DNA from 4 places in the Cupriavidus sp. GW821-FHT07C08 genome. Region 4 is predicted to be linked to each of the others. Evidence: predicted binding sites of a transcription regulator. Region 4 holds the regulator's gene; each other region holds the start of a gene.
What was found. The regulator FNR, encoded in region 4, switches genes on or off when oxygen is low (the NO sensors DNR and NnrR bind a similar motif). The targets are predictions, from matches to a motif close to TTGATNNNNATCAA.
Positions count from the first base shown of each region.

Region 1 (5,131 bases), on a different contig from region 4:
GCTGGAGCATTACATCACTGGGGGCGGGCGTTAGGCCTGTCGTGTCCGGGGGCCAGGTCGCATGGGATGCGGCCGCCCCGTCCACGATCCCGAATGCGAGCATCGCAAGCGCGATATGCGCTGGCCGCATATAATTATGCGTTCGCTGAATTAGGCCCCCGCGACGGCGTCACGCCCCCTCTCACGCGGTTCCCGGCCGATATTCCCTGCATTTGACGTTGCTTTCACCGCACATCGCTGCGGTTTCGTGCTTGCCCATGTCTTCACCCTCTTCCGCCGCATCCGCCCGGGACACCACGCCGGCCCTGCCCACCCACGACCATCGCGCCGTGATGCGGGTGATCGGCGGCATCGTGCTGTGCATCCTGCTGGCCGCGCTCGACCAGACCGTGGTGATCCCGGCGGTGCCGGCCATCGCCAATGACCTGAACGGCTTCAGCCACCTGTCGTGGATCGTGACGGCGTACCTGATCGTGTCGACGGTGACAACGCCGCTGTACGGCAAGCTGTCGGACAGTTTTGGCCGGCGGCGCCTGCTGATGGTGGCGATCACGCTGTTTATCGGCGCCTCGGTGGCATGCGCGCTGGCGCAGACGCTGGGCCAGCTGATCCTGTTCCGCGCGCTGCAGGGCGTGGGCGGCGGCGGGCTGATGTCGCTGGCGCAGGCAGCCATTGCCGATGTGGTGGCGCCGCGCCAGCGCGGGCGCTACCAGGGCTACCTGGCCACGGTGTGGGCGGTGGCGTCGATCGCCGGGCCGCTGGTGGGCGGCTGGGTCTCTGATCATATGTCGTGGCGCTGGCTGTTCTGGGTCAACGTGCCGCTGGGCCTGCTGGCGATGTTCATGTGCTACCGCGGGCTGGCCATGCTGCCGCCGCGTGGTGGGCGGGCGCGCGTGGACTGGATGGGGGCGCTGCTGCTGGCGGTGGCCATCGTCGCCTTCCTGCTGGCGATGAGCTGGGGCGGCGACGTCTACGACTGGCTCTCGCCGGAGCTGGGCGCCCTGCTCCTGGTCGCCGTGGCCGCCGTGGTCCTGCTGACCTGGCAGGAGCGCCGCGCCGCGGACCCGATGCTGCCGCCGCGCCTGTTTGCCAACCGTGCCTATGTTATGGGCGTGGCCGCCTCGGCGCTGGCCGCGCTCGATATCTTCCTGTGCATCTTCGCCCTGCCCCTGCACTTCCAGCTGGTGCGCGGCGCCGATGCATCGACCTCCGGCCTGCTGGTGATGCCGTTCCTGCTGGCCACCGTGGCGGGCAACTTTATCGTCGCGTGGCTGGCGCCGCGCGTGGGCCGCATGCGCGGCATCCTGACCGCCGGCTATATCGCCGGCGCGCTGGGGCTGATCGCACTGGCGCTGGTGACACCGGCGGTGCCGCTGGCCGTGGTGCTGGCGGCGATGACGCTGGCCGGCGTGGGCCTGGGCATGACCATGGTGGCCACGCTGATGAGCGTGCAGAACGCGCTGGAGCGCCGCGACACCGGCGCCGGCACGGGCGCGCTGCTGGTGCTGCGCTCGCTCGGCAGCGCGCTGGGCGGGGCGCTCGCCGGCACGCTGCTGACGCTGGAATTCCGCCATGCGCTGGCGGCCTCGGGGGTCACGCAGGCGCTGGACCTGGGCGCGCTGCGCCACGGCAGCGAGGCCTTTGCGCAACTGTCGCCGTCCGTGCGCGCGGTGCTGGCGGGCGGCGTGGAGTCGGGCTTCCACCTGATTTTTGCCGCGGGCGCGGCGGCGGCGGTGCTGGCGCTGCTGATCGTGCGCCGCATGCCGGACCTGGAGCTGCGCGGCAGCGTCACCGAACACGCTGCCACGCTGGCGATGGATTGAGCCGGCCTGCCGGAAAGCCGCTACCGGCGTAGACTATGGCGTACCCGATACAGCGAGCCGCCTTCCGGAGCCCCATCGCCATGACTCGTCGTTTCCCCTCGTCCGCCACACTCCAACAACTGCGCCCGGCCGCCCTCGCCGGCGCGCTGGCGCTGGCCGCAGCCGGGGCCGCACTATTGCCGCACCCTGCCCGCGCCGCCGACAAGCCGGCCACCGCGCCTGCACCGCAGGCAGCAGGCGCCTGCCCGGCGTCGCTCAACTTCAAGTTCCCGCGCCTGCAGGATGAAGCCCCGCAAAACCTCTGCCAGTACGCGGGCAAAGTCGTGCTGGTGGTCAACACCGCCAGCTACTGCGGCTTCACGCCCCAGTACGAAGGGCTGGAGGCGCTCTACAGCAAGTACCGTGACCGTGGCCTGGTCGTGCTGGGCTTCCCGTCGAACGATTTCTCGCAGGAGCCCGGCTCGGAGAAGCAGATCGCGGACTTCTGCTACAACACCTACGGCGTCAAGTTCCCGATGCTGGGCAAGTCGCACGTGCGCGGCAGCGAGGCCAACCCGATGTACGCGCTGCTGGCGAAGGAAACCGGCACCGCGCCCAAGTGGAACTTCTACAAATACCTGATCGGCCGCAACGGCCAGGTGGTGGGCAGCTACAACAGCAAGACCACGCCTGACGACAAGCAGTTCGTCGCCAAGATCGAAGAACTGCTGGCCAGCCCGCGCTGACGCGCGCGACGCCCGGCCGGGGTGTACACGCCTGATGACAGTCCGGCCGCTGGGGGGCGCGTGTTCGCTCCCCCATTGATTTGCATCAAGTTTGCAACGGGATTCGCTGAGTAACGTCGCCGCTTGCGACGAGCGGAGCGAGGCAATGGGAATCACGTTGTACGACGCGGACGGGCACACCTGCCTGATGTTCACCGACCTGGTCGAGGAAGCGCATGGCGAAGCGGTGCAGACCAACCAGTTCCTGGTCGTCGACCACGGGCATGGCGCGCTGATCGATCCCGGCGGGCAGATGACCTACAGCGAGCTGTATCTCACCATCAGCCGCTACTTTCCGCCCAAGCAACTCGACTACGTGCTGGCTTCGCATGCCGATCCGGACATCGTCGCGTCGGTCGGACGCTGGCTGACGGGCTCTGACTGCCGCATCTTGATTTCCAGCGTGTGGGCGCGCTTCCTGCCGCATTTCTGCCAGGCCGGTAAGACGGCCGGGCGCATCGTGACGATTCCCGATGCGGGCATGCATATCCCGCTCGGGCACAGCTCCCTGGTCGCGGTGCCAGCGCACTTCCTGCATTCCGAAGGCAATTTCCAGTTCTACGATCCTGTCAGCAAGATCCTGTTCTCGGGCGATCTCGGCGCGGCCATGACAGGCGCCAAAGCGGCCGGCACCACGGTGACGGATTTCGATGCGCATACTCGCCTGATGCTGCCGTTCCACCAGCGCTACATGAGCGGCAGCCGCGCGTGCCGGCTGTGGGCAGCCATGGCGCGGTCGATGGATATCGAATGGATCGTGCCGCAGCACGGGCCGTCGTTTCGCGGCAAGCACATGGTGGCGCGCTTTATTGACTGGATCGACGCGCTGGCGTGCGGGCTGGACCTGCTGACGCAGGACCACTATCGCGTGCCCGCACCCGCCATGCGCTGATCAGTCGCGCACGAGCCCTTCGGCGCGCATGGCTTCCTGCACCGCCGGCCGCGCGGCGATGCGCGACAGGTAGTCCTGTAGCGTGGGGTATGCCGTCAGCGGCATCATCAGCATGCGGGCCCAGCCGAGGATGGTGAAGCAGTAGGCGTCGGCCACGGTAAAGGTGTCGCCGGTCAGGTACTGGCGGCCCTGCAGGTGCTTGTCGAGCTCAGCAAAGCGCAGTTGCAGCTTGGCCTTGCAGGCCTCTACCGTGCTCTGCGCGGTTTCCTTGTGCCACAGCCACGGGCTGAAGACCTTGTGCAGTTCCGTTGAGACCAGCGTGATCCAGCCGGTGGCTTCCAGCCGCTCGCGCGTGCCGGCGGGCAGCAGCGCGCGTTCGGGCACCAGGTCGGCGATGTACTGCAGCAGCGATGCCGCCTCGGTATGGCGCGAGCCGTCGTCGAGCTGCAGCAGCGGCACGTAGCCGCGCGGGTTGATGGTGTAGTAGTCGTCGGTGCCGTCTTCAGGCACGGCCAGCTTGTGGTGGAGCAGGTCGACCTTGGCCAGCGTGACCGGCAGGCCGGCTTCGCGCAGGGCGATATGGACGGCCATCGAGCAGACGCCCGGAGTGTAGTAGAGCTTCATTGCGATCCTGTGGTGGTTGCCTGGCCGCCACGTCATGCGGCGGCCGTGCAGGCAGTCTAGGATCGCCCCCCTTATGCAGCAATGCGCGTCCTTGCGGACGCGCATTGCAGATTTGCACAGGGCTCAGTTTGCGCTCGGTTGCGCTCAGTCGAGCAGCTTTGCCAGCGCCGGCGGCAGGCCGGCATTGGGCTTGCGCGGCGGCCGCGCGAAGCTGCCCTGCGTGGCGCTGCCGGCGCGCAGGGCCACCAGCGATTCGCAATGCCGCACCGCGCTCGACACGCCATCCACTACCGGCACCGGGATGCGCCCTTGCAGCGAGCGCGCCAGTCCCGCCAGCGGCGCGCCGGCGACGATGATCACGTCGGCGCCGTCCTGCTCGATGGCTTGCAGGGCAAGTTGTTCCAGCCGCGCGGCATGGTCTTCCTGCACGCTGCCGATATCGCGCAGGGGTTCCTGCAGCGAGCGCACGCTGGCCAGCCGCGACGACAGGCCGTTGGCCGCCACGCATTCGCGGTACCACGCCTGGATGCGGTGCGAGATCGCGATGATGGAGAAGCGCTGCCCCAGCAGGCAGGCGCTGGCCAGCGCGGCTTCGGTCATGCCGACGACGGGGACGTCGAACAGCTCTTTCAGCCCGGCCAGGCCGGGGTCGCCGAACGCGGCGACCACCAGGCCGTCGAACTGGCCGGCGTGTTCCGCGGCGGCGCAGGCGGTGGCATAGCCGCCGACCAGCGCCTCGAAGCGGGTTTCGATATAGGCCACGCCGAAGGCCGCGGTGGCCATCTGCAGCGTGGTGGTGGCGGCGGCGGTGCGCCGCGCTTCCGCCTCGATCAGCGCCGTGACGGATTCGCTGATATTGGGATTGACGATCAGGAGTTTCATGGTCGATATGGGTTGGCTGCGGGCGTGGCGATCAGCCCAGCATCGGCGCGCCCGCCGGCAGGAACTGCCCGCGGCCGGCCTGGGGTTCCTGGTACTGGCCATCGCGCACGAGCATCTCGCCGCGCGAGAAGCAGTGCACCGGCCAG
Region 1 covers NZ_JBWKQZ010000013.1:15,886-21,016, reverse strand. Annotated here, with positions in the region: gene AC07UK_RS17630 (CBS domain-containing protein) at 1-34, shown strand, start outside; gene AC07UK_RS17625 (MDR family MFS transporter) at 258-1,823, shown strand; gene AC07UK_RS17620 (glutathione peroxidase) at 1,904-2,548, shown strand; gene AC07UK_RS17615 (oxygen-binding di-iron domain-containing protein) at 2,694-3,479, shown strand; gene gstA (glutathione transferase GstA) at 3,480-4,103, opposite strand; gene AC07UK_RS17605 (aspartate/glutamate racemase family protein) at 4,248-4,985, opposite strand; gene hydA (dihydropyrimidinase) at 5,017-5,131, opposite strand, start outside.
Region 1: the regulator FNR is predicted to act here: its motif matches at 2,624-2,637, upstream of AC07UK_RS17615 (oxygen-binding di-iron domain-containing protein).

Region 2 (5,131 bases), on a different contig from region 4:
GGGGAGCTTGTCGACGTACATTAAGGCGCTGAAACTGGGGAAGATGATGAAATACGAGTACGTGCCAGAATTCCAAAGCGCGCTATATTCCCCCAAGTCGCTGTGATCCCTTCTTGTCGTTGAGTCGACGCCGGTAGCCCCAATCGCCCGGGAGGGTTCCCCTCAGTGCGACATGAAGACTGGCAAGCCTGACTGGCGCAGCAGGGCGCGGGTCGTGCCCCCCAGCACAAGCTCCCTCAGCCGGGAGCGCCCATAGCCGCCGGCGACCAGCAGGTCGGCCTGAACCTTGGCCGCAAGTTGTGGCAGCACGTGGTCGGGATCGCCCTCCCCGACCAGCAGACTGGCGCGGATGCCATGGCTGAGCAGCCACGCTGTCAGCCGATCCGCGCTGTCTCGATAGGCCGCTTTCTCACCGGCAGTGCTGTGCTTGCCAGCGCTGACCACCAGGACGGTAACGGCGCTGGCATGCACAAGCCACGGCAGTGCGTCCGCGACCGCGCGCGCGGCCTCCCGGCCGCCGTTCCATGCGATGGCAACATGGCCACCAATTCTCGGGACGGATGCGCCCGGCACCAGCAGGATGGGCCGGCCTGCATTGAGCATCGCATACTCAGCGGCCCCGGCCAGCAAAGCCGGCACATCGGCCTGCGCCGAGGGCGATGCGGGCAGGATGATATCGGCGAAGCGGCCCTCGTCGGCAAGCGCCCAGCCAGACTCGGCGTCGACAACGATGTGCCGGGTGGGAATGGCCGGCGACACTTGCCTGGTCAGCGTTTCGAGTGCGTTCCTGTGAGCCGCAGCCAGTTTGTGCAAATGGCCCGCGGCCAGCACAGCGTATTGCCCCGCTTCTTCGCCCGCCCCACGAAACGGCTCCAGGTGCGTTCCTGTTGCCGTCAGTCCGACCACGCTGCCGCCGGACTTTTCGGCAAGCCGTGCCGCCGTTTCAATGCGCGCGGACCGTGCAGCATCTTCGCTGAGGTCGACAAGGATGGTTCTGAAGTCCATGACGTGATTCCACTCTTTGGTTTAAGTTCGCATCATCGTGAAAACAGCACCGGTGCCGTCATCGAGTCAAGCAGCGTATGCGTGACACCGCCCAGCACCAGTTCCCGCATGCGACCGTGTCCGTAGGCACCCATCACGATCAGGTCGGCATTGAAATCCGCCGCGCGCGAAAGGATGAGTTCGCCGATGGTCAGGTCAGCCCCACCGGGACCGTGTTCGATTTCCACGGCGACGCCGTGGCGCTCCAGCACGCGTGCGGCGTGGCCGACCGGGGTGGCGTCGGCTCTTGCCTCCTTGGCCGCGGTCTGTGCGCAAAGAATGCGCGCCTGTGCGCCGGCTATCAGCGGAACCGCGTCGTGCAGCGCCCGCGCCGCCTCGCGGCTGCCATTCCACGCCACGATAACGCGCGTACCCAGCGTTGGAAACGTGCCCGTGCACGGCACTACGAGCGTCGGTCGGCCGGTCTCCAGCAGCAGCGATTCCAGCAGCTGCCGGGCCACCGGACCTTCGGTATTGCCGGGGTCGTACTGGCCGGCAACGACCAGGCCGGCCTCGCGGGCCTCGCGCAGCACGGATGCCACCGCCCCCAGCTCCGCAGCGCGCCACTCCGCGCGCACTTGCATGGCCTGGGTTGCAGCCAGAAACTGCGCCCGGACGTCTTCCCTGATCTGCTTGCGCCGGGCCAGGTCGTCCGCAACATATTGCTGTGCGCCGTCCATGAGGTAGAACCAGGCAGGATCGGGAATGAAACCGGCGTACATGCCGATCAGCCGGCACTGGCTGGCCGCCGCAAGGCGCCCCGCCACTTCAAGCCGCTGCCGTGCCTGCGGATTGCTGTCCAGATGAACCAGGATGCTGTCGTAAGCCATGATCGCCCTCTCGCTCGACTACAGACCAGTCTAGGCAGCAAGGCCGGCCGGCGCTTGACCCGGATCAACGGGCCTGGCCTGCAGCGACATGGCTCACGTATCGCCCTGATGTGCGGTGGAGGCTACTGCGAGCAAAGGTTGCGGAGCCGTCAAGCCGTCCGGCCATCACTTCTGTTTGCGGTCAATTACTCGCCGCGCCTGCCTCTTCGGGTTGACATATATCAAGCGCGTATCGAGGCCGGCGCCTACGCTGAATGCAGCGAATCGCAACATTGAGCACACCCTTGCCCCTCAGGAGACCCATCATGTACCAGCGCATCCTGCTCGCTGTCGACGGCAGCCGTTCTTCCGACCTGGCACTGAGCCAGGCCATCATCATCGCCAAGGCAACCGGGGCCGAGGTCAAGGCGTTGTTCGTGGTAGACGACAGCGATGTGTTCTTCGAGGCTAGTTACTTCAACCCCAAGGAACTGATCGACAACATCACCGCGCACGGCCGCAAGGCGCTGGATGCCGCCTCGGCCAGGCTCGGCGAAGCAGGCGTGCGCAACTCAGTGAAACTGGATGAAAAGCCGGTGGCGCCCGGCCGGATCTCGCTGACCATTGTCACCGAAGCCGATGCGTGGAATGCCGACCTGATCGTGCTTGGCACCCACGGCCGCCGCGGCGTCCGGCGCCTGCTGATGGGCAGCGTGTCGGAAGGCGTGCTTGCCAAGACCAGCAAGCCCGTGCTCCTGGTCCGCAGCGAAGTCGAAGGTTAGGCGCGCCACGGCGCCACGGGCGGCGTAGGAGTGCCAGGCCATGCCCCACCAAACCATGCGTGCGATGGTCCTTGAGGGCGCGGGCCTGCCGCTGCGCCTTCAAAACTTGCCGGTTCCCGACCCGGGGCCCGGCGAAGTTCGCATTGCCGTGGGGGCTTGCGGGGTGTGCCGGACCGACCTGCATATCGCCGACGGCGACCTGCGCCATCCCAAGCCGGTGCTCATCCCGGGGCATGAAATCGTCGGACAGGTGGATTCGTGCGGCGCCGGTGTCACCGCCTTCAAGCCGGGCGACCGCGTGGGTGTGCCCTGGCTCGGACATACCTGTGGCCGTTGTCGTTACTGCCTGCGTCATCACGAGAATCTTTGCGACGCGCCGCTATTCACTGGCTATACCCGCGATGGCGGCTATGCGGAGTACGTTATTGCCGACAGCGGCTATTGCTTCCCGATTCCGCCTGGCTACGATGACGAACATGCCGCACCACTACTCTGCGCCGGCCTGATCGGCTACCGGACGCTGCGCATGGCGGGCGCGGCCAGCCAGGCACACCGCATCGGCATCTACGGCTTCGGCGCCGCCGCCCACCTGGTGACGCAGATCGCGGTGGCGCAAGGCCGCGAAGTCTACGCCTTCACCCGCGCGGGCGACGCAGGCGCGCAGCAACTCGCATACCAGTCCGGCGCGTGCTGGGCCGGCTCGAGCGACCTCCAGTCGCCCGTGCCGCTGGACGCCGCGCTGATTTTCGCCCCGGTGGGCGCGCTGGTTCCCAAGGCGCTGCGCGCCGTGGACAAAGGTGGCATCGTGGTCTGTGGCGGAATTCATATGAGCGATATCCCAGGCATGCCTTACCAGCTGCTTTGGGAAGAAAGGCGCCTGTGTTCCGTAGCCAACCTCACGCGTGCCGACGGCATCGCGCTGATGGATATCGCCGCCCGGACCCCGCTGCATACGCACACCACCGCGTATCCGTTGGAGCAGGCCAACGAAGCGCTTGCCGACCTGCGCGAGGGCCGGCTTACCGGCGCCGCCGTCCTGAAACTCCGTCAATAGATTCCTGGCAGATAGATCGATGAGCCGATACCAGACACGTTTTCAGGCGCGTGAGCATGCGGGCTCGGAACTGGCCTGGGCGTTGCGCGCGTATCGGGGAACCGGTGCCCTGGTCCTGGCGATTCCGCGCGGCGGCGTGCCGGTCGGGCGCGTTGTGGCCGACGCACTGGGCGCTGACTTCGACCTGGTGATGGCGCGCAGGATCGCTCCTGGCGTAGCACTGGACGACTCTGGCGCGACATGGTGCACGGACGCAATGAACGCAAATGGCGGCGCCAGCAGCCAGCGTGATGCCCAGTTCGACCAGCTTCGCAGGCAGCGCGCCGTGTATACGCCGGTTCGCAAGCTGGCAGATCCGGGCGGTCGCGTGGTGATCGTCGTGGATGACGGCCTGGTGAGCGGCGCAACGATGTATGCGGCCCTCGCAAGCCTGCGCAAGCGGCACCCTGCCCGGCTCATATGCGCGCTCCCGATCGCCACCCCAGCCGGGCTGGACCGGGTCCGCGCGCTGGCCGACGAAGTCATCTGCCTGGATACACCCGACCGTATCGAAAACCTCGCGCACTTCTATCATGAGTTCCAGCTGGTCAGCGACGACCGCGTCCGGCAGTTGACAGGGATACCGCCAGCGCAACCCCAGACCCGCGCCCGGCCAGGTGCGGTGGCGGGCGTGCCGTCGTTGAGCAAGGCGATGCTGATTCCGTATCAGACGACTCGGCTCCGGGCCATGCTCGAATCGGCGCCGAACCCGATCGGCGTCGCGGTGATGGTGCATGCCGGTGGCGCGCAACGCCGCGCAGCCCGCAGCCATTACCTGGCACGCAAGCTACGCGCGAAAGGATTCGCCACCTTGCTCGTAGACTTGCAGCCTGACAGCCGCGTCGACGACGCACCGGAATCGGACGTCGATGAGCTGGTGGCAAGACTGGACCAGACCTTGAGCTTCCTGCGTACTGGGACGCCCTGCGCAAGCTTGCCTGTGGGCCTGCTCAGTACCGGCACCGCAGCGGCGGCAGCCCTGCGCTCGGCCGCGTGCAGCGCGACGCAACTCAGCGCTGTAGCCTGTGTTGCGGGGCGGTTGGATCTCGCGGGAAGCGCAACCCTGCAGCAGCTCGAAATCCCCGCCTTGCTGATATGTGCCAGCGGCAATCCGAAAGACATTCAGATCAATAATCTTGCATTCGAACAAATGCATTGTCCGCGGCAACTGAGGCTCATCCCGACCAGCGGCCGCGGATTTGAAGACCCCAGGGCACTGGAAGACATCGCGGCACTCACGATAGGCTGGTTCGAGCGGCACCTTGCGGCCCCATCTCCTCTCGGCCTGGGTTACGGCGGATGACAATGCCTCTGGGGTTACGCTGGGCTGCGCCTGATGCGTGAGGCTCAGCGTCGCTGATCGTGCGCGAGGATTTCGGCTTCGAAGGTCTTGTTAGCGGCAC
Region 2 covers NZ_JBWKQZ010000009.1:8,184-13,314, reverse strand. Annotated here, with positions in the region: gene AC07UK_RS13675 (acetoacetate decarboxylase (ADC)) at 1-106, shown strand, start outside; gene AC07UK_RS13670 (universal stress protein) at 163-1,005, opposite strand; gene AC07UK_RS13665 (universal stress protein) at 1,038-1,874, opposite strand; gene AC07UK_RS13660 (universal stress protein) at 2,180-2,635, shown strand; gene AC07UK_RS13655 (zinc-dependent alcohol dehydrogenase family protein) at 2,676-3,689, shown strand; gene AC07UK_RS13650 (phosphoribosyltransferase family protein) at 3,709-5,031, shown strand.
Region 2: the regulator FNR is predicted to act here: its motif matches at 2,086-2,099, upstream of AC07UK_RS13660 (universal stress protein).

Region 3 (5,131 bases), 290 kb from region 4:
TGCCAGCCGAACAAAGAAAGCGCCTGCGCCAGGCCGTGCGCTGCCACTGCCCCACTGGCAGCGGTCACCCGTCAGTGCGACATGAAGACTGGCAACGATGACTGGCGCACCAGGGCGCGGGTGGTGCCGCCCAGCACCAGCTCCTTCAGCCGGGAACGGCCATAGCCGCCGGCAACCAGCAGGTCGGCCTGTACCTTGCAGGCAAGTTGCGGCAGAACGTGGTCGGGGTCGCCCTCCCCGACAACCAGATCGGCATTGACGCCATGGCTGGCCAGCCACGCTGTCAGCCGGTTCCCGCTGTCACGGCAGGTCTCTTCGTCAATGCCAGCCGCGCTGACCACCAGGACGGTAACAGCACTGGCATGCGCGAGCCACGGCAATGCGTCCGCTACCGCCCGCGCGGCTTCTCTGCCGCCGTTCCATGCGATGGCGACATGGCGACCAAAGCGCGGGCCGGCCGCGCCCGGCACCAGCAGGATGGGCCGGCCGGCATTGAGCATCGCATACTCCGCAACCCCGGCCAGCAGCGCCGGCACATCGGCATCTGCCGACGGCGGTGCGGGAAGGATGAGATCGGCGAACCGGCCCTCGTCAGCAAGCGCCCAGCCGGACTCGGCGTCGATAATGATGTGCCGGGTGGGGATGTCCGGCGACACTTGCCTGGTCAGCGTGTCGAGGGCTTCCTTGTGAGCGGCGACCAGTTTGTGCAGCTGGCTGGCGGCAAGCGCCGCGTATTGTCCGGCTTCTTCGCCCGCCCCGCGAAACGGCTCCAGGTTTGTTCCAGTCGCAGTCAGTCCGACCACGCTGCCGCCGAATTTCGCCGCAACCCGTGCGGCCGTTTCAATGCGTGCCGACCTGGCAGAATCTTCGCTGAGGTCGACGAGGATGGTTCTAAAGTCCATGGCGTGGTTCCGGTTTTGAAAATGCGCCTAAAGATGCATATTTCAGGCATCCGGGCGGGATCAATCGAGCGGGTAGGACCGCCGATATTCCGGCATGGTGACCGCCCAGCGCAGATCGCGCTCGATGTGCTGGCGCAGCGCATCGCTTGCCTGTGGCTCGCCGTGCACGACAAACGTACGCCGCGGCGCCTGGTGAAAGCCGCCAAGCCAGGTCATGAGTTCTGTGGCATCGGCATGTGCGGACAGGTTCTCCACCTGCTCCACCGACGCATGCACGGCGATGTCCTTGCCATGGACGCGGATGTCGCGCCGGCCTGCGGCCAGCACTGCGCCGCGCGTACCCGCCGCCTGGAAGCCGGAAAGCAGGATGGTGTTGCGAGGGTCCGGGCCGTAGGTGGCAAGATGGTGGACCACACGACCACCGGTAGCCATGCCGCTGCCAGCCAGGATGATCTTGGGACTTCGGTCGTGGTTCAGCCAGATCGACTGCTCCATGCTCTGCACCGGGGTGGCGAGATTACAGGCTGCGGTGCACTCTTCGCGGCTGATGCGCAGCTCTTCCGGATGCAGCGAGAAAATCATGGTCGCGTCGATGGCCATCGGGCTGTTGAGGTACACCGGCACGTCGGGGATGCGCTTGAGCTCGCGCAGGCGGTGCAGGCAGTACAGCAGGCTCTGCGTGCGCCCCACCGCGAAAGCGGGGATGATCAGGCTGCCGCCGCGGCCAATTGTCCGGCTGACTATCTCGCCGAGCACATCGAGCGGGTCGTCGTCCGGATGCCGCCGGTCGCCATAGGTGGACTCCACCAGCAGGTAATCCGCCTGACGCACCATCTCCGGCGCGCGCATGACGATGTCTTGCTGCCGCCCGAGGTCGCCCGAGAAGACGATGCGCTTGCCGTCGACGAACAACGTGACGATAGCTGCCCCGATGATATGTCCGGCTCGGGCAAACTCGGCCTCTACGCCGGGCACTACCTGGAAGCGCTTGCCGAACTGCATCGGCTGGAGTTGCCGCATTGCTCGTGCAGCGTCGGCGGCCGTGTAAAGGGGCAATGCGGGGCGGTGACGCGAAAAACCCTTGCGGTTCGCGTAATCGGCGTCTTCTTCCGCCAGGCGGGCGCTGTCTGGCAGCAGGATGCCGCACAGCTGCGCGGTGCCCATGGTGCAGTACACGCTGCCGCGGAAGCCGTTGCGCACCAGCAGGGGCAAATACCCGCTGTGGTCGATGTGGGCATGGGTCAGCACCACCGCGTCGAGCTTGGCCGGATCGAGCGGCAGTGGGTCCCAGTTGCGCAAGCGCAGGGTCTTGTATCCCTGGAACAAGCCGCAGTCGACCATGACCTGGTGACGGCCGGTATCGAGCAGGTACTTGGAGCCGGTGACCGTATCGGTCGCGCCGAGGAATTGCAGTTGCATCTGGTCTCCTTTGACGCTTGCGCAAAGCCGTTGGCCCCGCCACGGGTGCCGCTGGCTGATACAGCCAGTCTAGGAGGGGGAACCGAGTGGTGGTTGATCCGGATCAATCATGTGGACACGCGAGTACCTACGCTTGAACAGTGTCTGGCCCCGCCGGTAGCGAGAGACCGGTGCTCGCCCATTCATGATTCCATCGCCCCGCGACCGGCATTGAGCCATATCAACCCCAATCCACCGTCGCCATCCACGCTGATTAAGGTGAATCTCAATTTGGGACTTGGGTCCGGCACGCGTAAGATTGGCCACGGAGCACAGGCGCCGCTCCTTCCCACAGAAGCAAATTGGGCATGGACGCCATGCATGGCTGCTAGAACCGGCATCGGCCAACGCTTCAGTCATCAAAGTCCCACAGTTGATGCAGATCCAGCCGTAGCCGACTGTCGGCCTCCAGCGTATCAACCACGGCCGCGCGCTCAGCCAGCATGGTGTCGGCCAACGCGCGCCGAATCATCAATAGCTCGCTCAAGCTGGTTTCACCCGCTTTGTAGGCGCGCCCCGTGCGCTCGGCAGCACTGCGCTGTAGCGCAAGCGCCTCGGACAGCGCCCTGGCGGCGGCCCACTTGCCCTCCAGGCCACCGTATAGCACCTCGAACTCGGCACCGATCCGACGCTCCACCGCCACGCGGCGGCGGGCTGCCGCCTCCGCGTCGGCAGCGGCGGCCATTGCCACCGAACGCCGGTGCGCGGAGCCAAGCGGCATGCTGACACTCACGCCCGCGATCCGCTCCGCACCGCCGCGCTCGATGGTAACGAACACGCCCACTGTTGGGTCAGGCTTGCGCTCCAGATCGCTGCGCCGGGCCTGCCGCTGCGCTTGTGTTTCCTCGGACAGGGCGAGGCGAAATTCATGGCTGTCCTCCACGTAGCGATTGCGCAGCGACCCGGTAGGGTCATCCGGCAAGGGCTGCAGGCGAGCGTCGGCAGGCAGGCCACCAGGTATCCCAAGGCTCGGAAAGCGCGCCCGCAGCTCAGCTTGCGCTGCCGCTTCCGCCGCCCGCGCGCTGGCCAGTGCCGCCGCGGTACGGGCACGCTCGGCCAGCACGAGTTCATGGTCCATGCGCGCCGCGTCGCCCAGCTGGACGCGCCGTGCGGTGATCGCTGCCAGTTCGGCGGCAAGCCTGTCATTGCCCTGCGCCGCCAGATGTACCTGCTGCGCGCGCAGCGCTCCGAACCACAGCGACAGAATCTGCCGCGAGACTTCGTGGCGCGCATCCATCACCGCAAGCTGGCCGGACTGCGCCGTCGCGTCCGCCAGCGCGCCATCGGCGTCGGCCTTGCCCCATAGCCGCAACGGCCGTTCCAGCGCCAATTGTCCTTCGGCATACCGCTCGGACGGCTCCCGCACCTGACGGCCCTGCCCGGTCGCGCGCACCACGGCCTCGGCGGTGCCGGCACGGATGCCGGCCGCGCGGGCCAGCACGGCGTCGCGACGAGCTTCGGCCATCTGTACATCCGGCGACTGGCTGACAGCGTCGCGCACGGCGGCTTCGCTGGGCAGGATGCCGGCCTCCACTGCTATGGCAGCCTGCGCCCTCGCGGCGCCAGTCATTGCGGCGGTTGCAGATATAACGGCGATCGAGGACGCTACGGTCATGACAGTAGCCGCGGCAAGCGTGCGTGTCGTGTTTTTCTTCACGCTATTCATTGCGTCTCCCCTTGTTCCATGCGGGCTCGGCTTTCCTGACGCGAACGCGCCACACTGAATCGCTCGAACAGAAGCGGCAACAGCAGCAAGGTCAGTGCGGTCGAGCTAACCAGCCCTCCCGAAACAACGATGGCCAAGGGGCGCTGGATCTCCGAGCCCGGACCGCTTGCCAGCAGCAATGGGATCATGCCCAGCGCGGTGATGCAGGCCGTCATCAAGACCGGCCGCAAGCGATCCCGCACGCCCGTACGCACGGCCTCGGCCACCGGTCGCCCTTCCTCCAGCAAGGTATTGAAATGCGAGACCAGTACCACACCATTGAGCACCGCAATGCCCAGCAACGCGATAAAGCCGACCGAGGCCGGCACTGAGAGGTATTCGCCTGCCAGCCGCAGCGCGGCGATACCTCCCACCAGGGCGAAGGGAATGTTCGCGATCACCAGCACCGCCTGGCGGACCGAGCGGAAGGTCAACATAAGCAGCAGGAAGATGGCACCCAGCGCCAGCGGCACCACCAACGCGAGACGCGCAGCCGCACGTTGCTGGTTTTCGAACTGTCCGCCCCAGACTATGCGCAAGCCCTTGGTCAGGCTGGCAAGACCCGCCACCGCAGCTTGCCCCTCCTGCACGAAGCCGGTCAGGTCGCGCCCTTCCACGCTGACCTGGATTACCGCAAATCGCTCGCCGTCCTCATGATTGATCCGTACAGGGCCCTCCACGCGCTGCACCTGCGCCAGCGAGGTCAATGGCCACACCTTGCCATCGGGTGCCGTCACTTGCAGGCTGGTGAAGGTTTCAGGCATCTGACGCAGGCTCTCGCCGCCACGCAGGATCAGCGGGGTGCGCACCGTACCCTCCGGCACGATACCGATCCGCTCGCCCTCCACTTGCGCGCGCAGCAACGCCTGCAGCGCATCGCCGGAAAACCCGGCGCGGCCGACAGCGGCGCGGTCCAGCGCAAGCGTGAGGTACTGCACGCCCTCGTTGCTGGGCGCTATCACTTCGGCGGCGCCGGGGACTTTGCGCACGCGTGCGGCGATGGCCTGCGCAGCGGTATCGATGGCACCGAGATCAGTGCCGAACACCTTGATCGCCACATCACCGC
Region 3 covers NZ_JBWKQZ010000001.1:234,798-239,928, forward strand. Annotated here, with positions in the region: gene AC07UK_RS01180 (universal stress protein) at 72-902, opposite strand; gene AC07UK_RS01185 (MBL fold metallo-hydrolase RNA specificity domain-containing protein) at 963-2,321, opposite strand; gene AC07UK_RS01190 (TolC family protein) at 2,713-3,975, opposite strand; gene AC07UK_RS01195 (efflux RND transporter permease subunit) at 4,023-5,131, opposite strand, start outside.
Region 3: the regulator FNR is predicted to act here: its motif matches at 2,415-2,428, upstream of AC07UK_RS01185 (MBL fold metallo-hydrolase RNA specificity domain-containing protein).

Region 4 (5,131 bases):
GCAGGCCGTTGACCGAAACGCGGCCCTGCAGGATCAGTTCTTCCATCTCGCGGCGCGAGCCCAGCCCGCCCTCGGCCAGCACCTTGTGCAGCTTGGGCGCGTCGTCGTCAGCCGACAGCTCGCGCACCGGCTTGGCCTTGGTGCGCGGAATGACGGTGTCTTCGGTGTCGTACTGCTCGGAGATCACGAAGCGGAACAGGTCTTCGCTGCTCGCCGCGGTCTTGTCCCCGCCGCCCTGGCCCTTGCGGGGCGCCTGCGGCTTGCCGCCATCCTTGCGGCGGCCCTGCTGCCGCGCGCCGGCGCCCTGCGCCTCGCCCGGCGCCGCCGCCTTGCCTGAGCGCTGGACCGGCTTGCGCTTGCGGCCGGGCTGCTCGGGCTTGTCGGTGCCTTCGGCCCTGGCCGCGCGGTCCACCTTGTCTGCCTTGCTGGTGCCCTGGCCGCCCTGGCTGCTCTGGCCGCCCTCGCCCTGCCCCGTCTTGCGCTTGCCGCGGCCGCGCTGGCCACCGCGCGCGCCGCCCGCCGCCTGTGCGGCGCCCGCTTCACCGGCATCGGCCTGGCCGCCGGCGCTGGCGCCTTCGGCGCCCTCGCCGCGGTCCTGCGTTGCCTGGCGGCGCGATGCCACCAGGTTCCTCAGCCCGCGGCGCAGCCCCTTGCGGCGGGGCGCGGCTTCGCTGCCCGATCCGGGTTCTGCGGCGCCGGTGTCGGCGGGTGCGCCCGCATTGCGGGTGTCTTGCTCAACGGAATCAGACAAGATATTCACTATCGGATGTTGCATGTTGTTCAGTTCGGCACGCGCTCGTCGTGCTCGCTCGGGTGCGGCGGGGTGCCGTTGTCCGGCAAATCGCCCCGCGCCCCGTCCGGATTGGGTGCGGCTGGTTCGGTGGAAGCGGCCTCGGCGGCATCGTCGGCTGCAGCTTGCAGCGGTTGCACGTCAAAGCCATTGGCGCCTTGGTTGACCGGGTCGGTCGTCCCGGCTTCGTTTGCGACGGATGCTTCGGCCACATCCGCTGCCTGCGCGGCGGGGTCGGCAAATGCTTCTTCGTCGGCACTGGCTGCCTTGTTTGCAGCCAGGTCTTCAAAATTGATGGCCTGCTGTTCAAGCAGGGTTGCCTGCGCCTGCGCCTGGGCGTCTTCCAGCGGCGGCAGCTCATCCAGCGTACGCAGGCCAAGATCGTCCAGGAATGCCTTGGTGGTCGCATACAGCGCCGGCCTGCCCGGCACGTCGCGGTGTCCGATCACCTCGATCCAGCTGCGGTCCTCAAGCTTCTTGACCACTTCCGTGCTGACCGTCACGCCGCGGATTTCCTCGATATCGCCGCGGGTCACCGGCTGCCGGTAGGCAATGATCGCCAGTGTTTCCATCACGGCGCGCGAATATTTTGGCGGCTTTTCGGGATTCAGCCGATCGAGGTATTCACGCATTTCCGGCCGGCTCTGGAAGCGCCAGCCGCTGGCCAGGGCCACCAGTTCCACGCCGCGCGGCCGCCAGTCCTGGCGCAGTTCATCAAGCAGCACGCGGATGGTGTCTGCGCCGACGTCATCGTCAAACAGCCGCCGCAGATCATTGACGCGCAACGGTTCCTGCGCGCAGATCAGCGCCGTCTCGAGGACGATCTTCGCCTCTTGGGTATTCATGTTGATGGTGTGCAGCCTGTCTTTGCACCTGCTCCCGGACGGATCCGGGGCACCGGAGATTTTGGATACAGCGGTACGAAAGCCACCGCCATCTCATTGCGCAGCTAGCCGGATACCTGCTGCATCCAAGCCGTGCACTTCCCTATCTTTGCATCGAATTGCCGGGTCATTCCGGCAGGAGATCGTTCGCGTGCCGTTATGGATCGGCCAGCAAACCTCTTGCGTAGCGCGCCCGCACATATCGGACGTCGCTGTCAGCGAACTGAAGGCCTCGGACGCAAGAAAAACGGGTATCGGGAGCAAGGCCGGCATCGCCAACACCGCAGTGCCAGCCGGACTTTTGAACCAGATCTTTTGAACCGGATGGACTGCGGGGACGGGACGGGCATCGAAAACCTTCCGCTTCCCCTGCCCTGAACGCGCCTTCTGGTAGGAAGGCCGCCTGGCGCTGCTCGCCCGCTGCTTACCGCGGCTCATATTACGCCGCGCGATACCGCAATGTTGGCGATTGTATGGCATTCCCGCCCCCGCCTGCAACCATCATCCGTTGTCCGGGCGGCGCCGGCGCCTCAGAACACCAGGCAGAATCCATGCTCGGCCAGCGAATGTGGCAGCAGCACCGCTCGCGCAATGCCAAGGCCGCCGAACGCCATCACCGCCAGGCCGGCCCCAAGGCGCACGCGGGGACGTCGCGACAGCGTACGCAAGTAGCCCGATAGGCCGGAAAGCACCAGCAGGTTAGGCAGCGTGCCGAGCCCGAACACGCCCATCACGAGTGCGCCGGACGCCGCGTTGCCCGCCAGCAGCGCCAGCGTAAGCGCCCCATAGACCATGCCGCACGGCACCAGCCCCCACGCCACGCCCATGCCATAACGCCGCGCCATGCCGCCGCGCGCCCGCACAAACGGCGGCATGGCGCCTGCCAGGCCACCCAGCCGCCGCGCCACCGCTGCGCTGGCGCGCGCCGCCAGGCGCTCCAGCCAGTTGACAGTAAAAGTATTGCCGCGCAGCAACCGCCAGCCCGACCACAGCAACATGACGCTGCCCGCCCCGAACAGCCAGCGCTGCACCGGCAGGTAGTCCTGCTTCCACGCCGACGCACCGATCGCGCCTAGCGCGGCACCGAGCAGCATATAGGTCGAGATCCGGCCCAGGTGCATAATCAGCAACTCGCCCAGCCAGGCGGCGCGGCTGGGCACCAGACTGATCGTCGCCGTCTCGCCGCGGCGTTGCTCCACGGCCAGCGCCACGCCGCCGCACATGGCGGCGCAGTGGACCCCGCCAAGCAAAGCCAGCAGAAAAACGCTGATCAGCACGCCAAATGTCAATTCTTACTCCCTACCGCATCACATCGCACGGTAAAATGTCCTAATCGCGCCCTCGCTGCCATTTCTAGCAGGTTCCAATTGCTCACCTCCATTCCCATTACCGAGATGTCGCCCCGCTGCTCCACCTGTGCAATGGGGCAGCTGTGCCTTCCGGTCGGCATGTCGCAGCAAGACCTCGCCAAGATGGACACGCTGGTACAGGAACGCATCCGTGTGCACAAGGGTGAAACCCTGTATCGCATGGGCGATCCGCTCACCGCGGTCTATGCCGTGCGCTTTGGCACGCTCAAGACCCACGTCACCACTGAAGACGGCCGCTCGCAGATTACCGGCTTCCACCTGCCCGGCGAAATCGTCGGTCTCGACGGGCTGGGCGAGATGCAGCATGCCTCCGATGCCGCCGCGCTGGAAGATACCGAAGTCTGCGTGGTCCGCATGAGCGAACTGCAGGCCCTGTCGGCAGACCTGCCATCGCTGCAACAGCAGTTCCTGCGCCTGATGGGCAAGGAAATCACGCACGACCAGCTGATGCTGGTCACGCTGGGCTCGATGCGCGCCGAGGAACGCCTTGCCGCCTTCCTGATCAACCTCTCTGAGCGCCTGTCTGCGCGCGGCTATTCGGCGTCCGAGTTCGTGATGCGCATGAGCCGCGAAGAGATCGGCAGCTACCTGGGCCTGAAGCTCGAAACCGTCAGCCGCCTGTTCTCCCGCTTTGCCGAAGCCGGCCTGATCCAGATTCGCCAGCGCCACGTCAAGCTGGTGGACATCGACGGCATCAAGCAACTCTACAGCCGCTCCTGCTAAGCGGCCAAGCGCTGCCAGTGCCGCATCCGGCCATGGCAGCGCAGACCTCACGCCAGTCCGCTCATTCCAGTTCGTCGGTATCGCTGAGCCGCGTCGGCATGGTGTAGAGCGTCAGTCCGCTGGACAACGCGCAGAACACCCAGGCCATCAGGAAGCCGATGGTGTAGACCGATTCGCGGGACGCTTCGATCGGCTGGCCGAAGAAGTTCAGGTCACCGGGATCCACCACCGAAAACACCGTCGCGGTCGCAAAGCCAGCCATCAGGAACGCCGGCCAGAGTACCCACATCAGCCAGCGCAACCTCATGGCTGCCTCGCTGCGGCAGCCTTGGGCGGCGCGGCATCGGCCTTCTCCACCACCAGGCCATGGCGCGTTGCACCCTGCACCGGCATGTCCGGATGCGTGGACGCCAGCCAGATCGTCACGCCGCACGCCACCATCGCCACCAGCGGGCCGCTCATCAATAGCCACGGCCACGGCTCCTTCCACCACGGATTGCCTTGCTGACTCATCTTGCCCCCTTCATCTTGACGACTAAGTCCGCGTCTGCCTAGCTTCACAAATCGCGCGGCACGATGAAACTGGTGGATTGCCGGATTTCGGCCTGCCCCCGCTCCGTGCCTTCGCTCGTCACTGTCACGTTGATCTTGTGCGTGCCCCGCGCCGCGGCCTCGATCGGCACGCGGATCCGGATCGGCAGCAACCGGTTGGACGTCGGCGCCAGCGATTCGGCCTGCTTGTCGTACTCCACCTTCAGGTTCTTCAGCTCGTCGCTGTCGGCGCGCACGCTGATCTTCATCGGCGCTTCGGTGGTGTTGATCAGCTGCAGGCGATAGACGTTCTCGATCCAGCGGCCTTCCACTTCACGGCCGAGCGCACCACGGTCGCGGATGATGTCGACCTTCAGCGGCGTGCGCAGCGCGATCGACGCCATGAAGCCGCCCAGCAGCACCACCCAGATCACGGAATAGATGATGACGCGCGGACGCAGCAGGCGCTTGCGCGATGCCGCCGCGGACAAGGCCTTGCGCATCGCGTTTTCCGAGGTGTACCGGATCAGGCCGCGCGGATAGTCCATCTTGTCCATGACCTGGTTGCAGGCGTCGATGCAGGCGCCGCAGCCGATGCACTCGTACTGCAGGCCGTCGCGGATATCGATGCCTGTCGGGCACACCTGTACGCAGATGCTGCAGTTGACGCAGTCGCCAAGCCCCGCCTTGTAGTGGTCGGTCTTGCGCGACCGGCTGCCGCGCGGCTCGCCGCGGCCGACGTCGTAGGTCACGACATAGGTATCGCGATCCACCATCACGCTCTGGAAGCGCGCATACGGGCACATGTACTTGCACACCTGCTCGCGCATGAA
Region 4 covers NZ_JBWKQZ010000001.1:525,092-530,222, forward strand. Annotated here, with positions in the region: gene rluB (23S rRNA pseudouridine(2605) synthase RluB) at 1-775, opposite strand, end outside; gene scpB (SMC-Scp complex subunit ScpB) at 781-1,635, opposite strand; gene AC07UK_RS02570 (sulfite exporter TauE/SafE family protein) at 2,205-2,963, opposite strand; gene fnr (fumarate/nitrate reduction transcriptional regulator Fnr) at 3,042-3,767, shown strand; gene AC07UK_RS02580 (hypothetical protein) at 3,829-4,074, opposite strand; gene AC07UK_RS02585 (membrane protein) at 4,071-4,280, opposite strand; gene ccoG (cytochrome c oxidase accessory protein CcoG) at 4,325-5,131, opposite strand, start outside.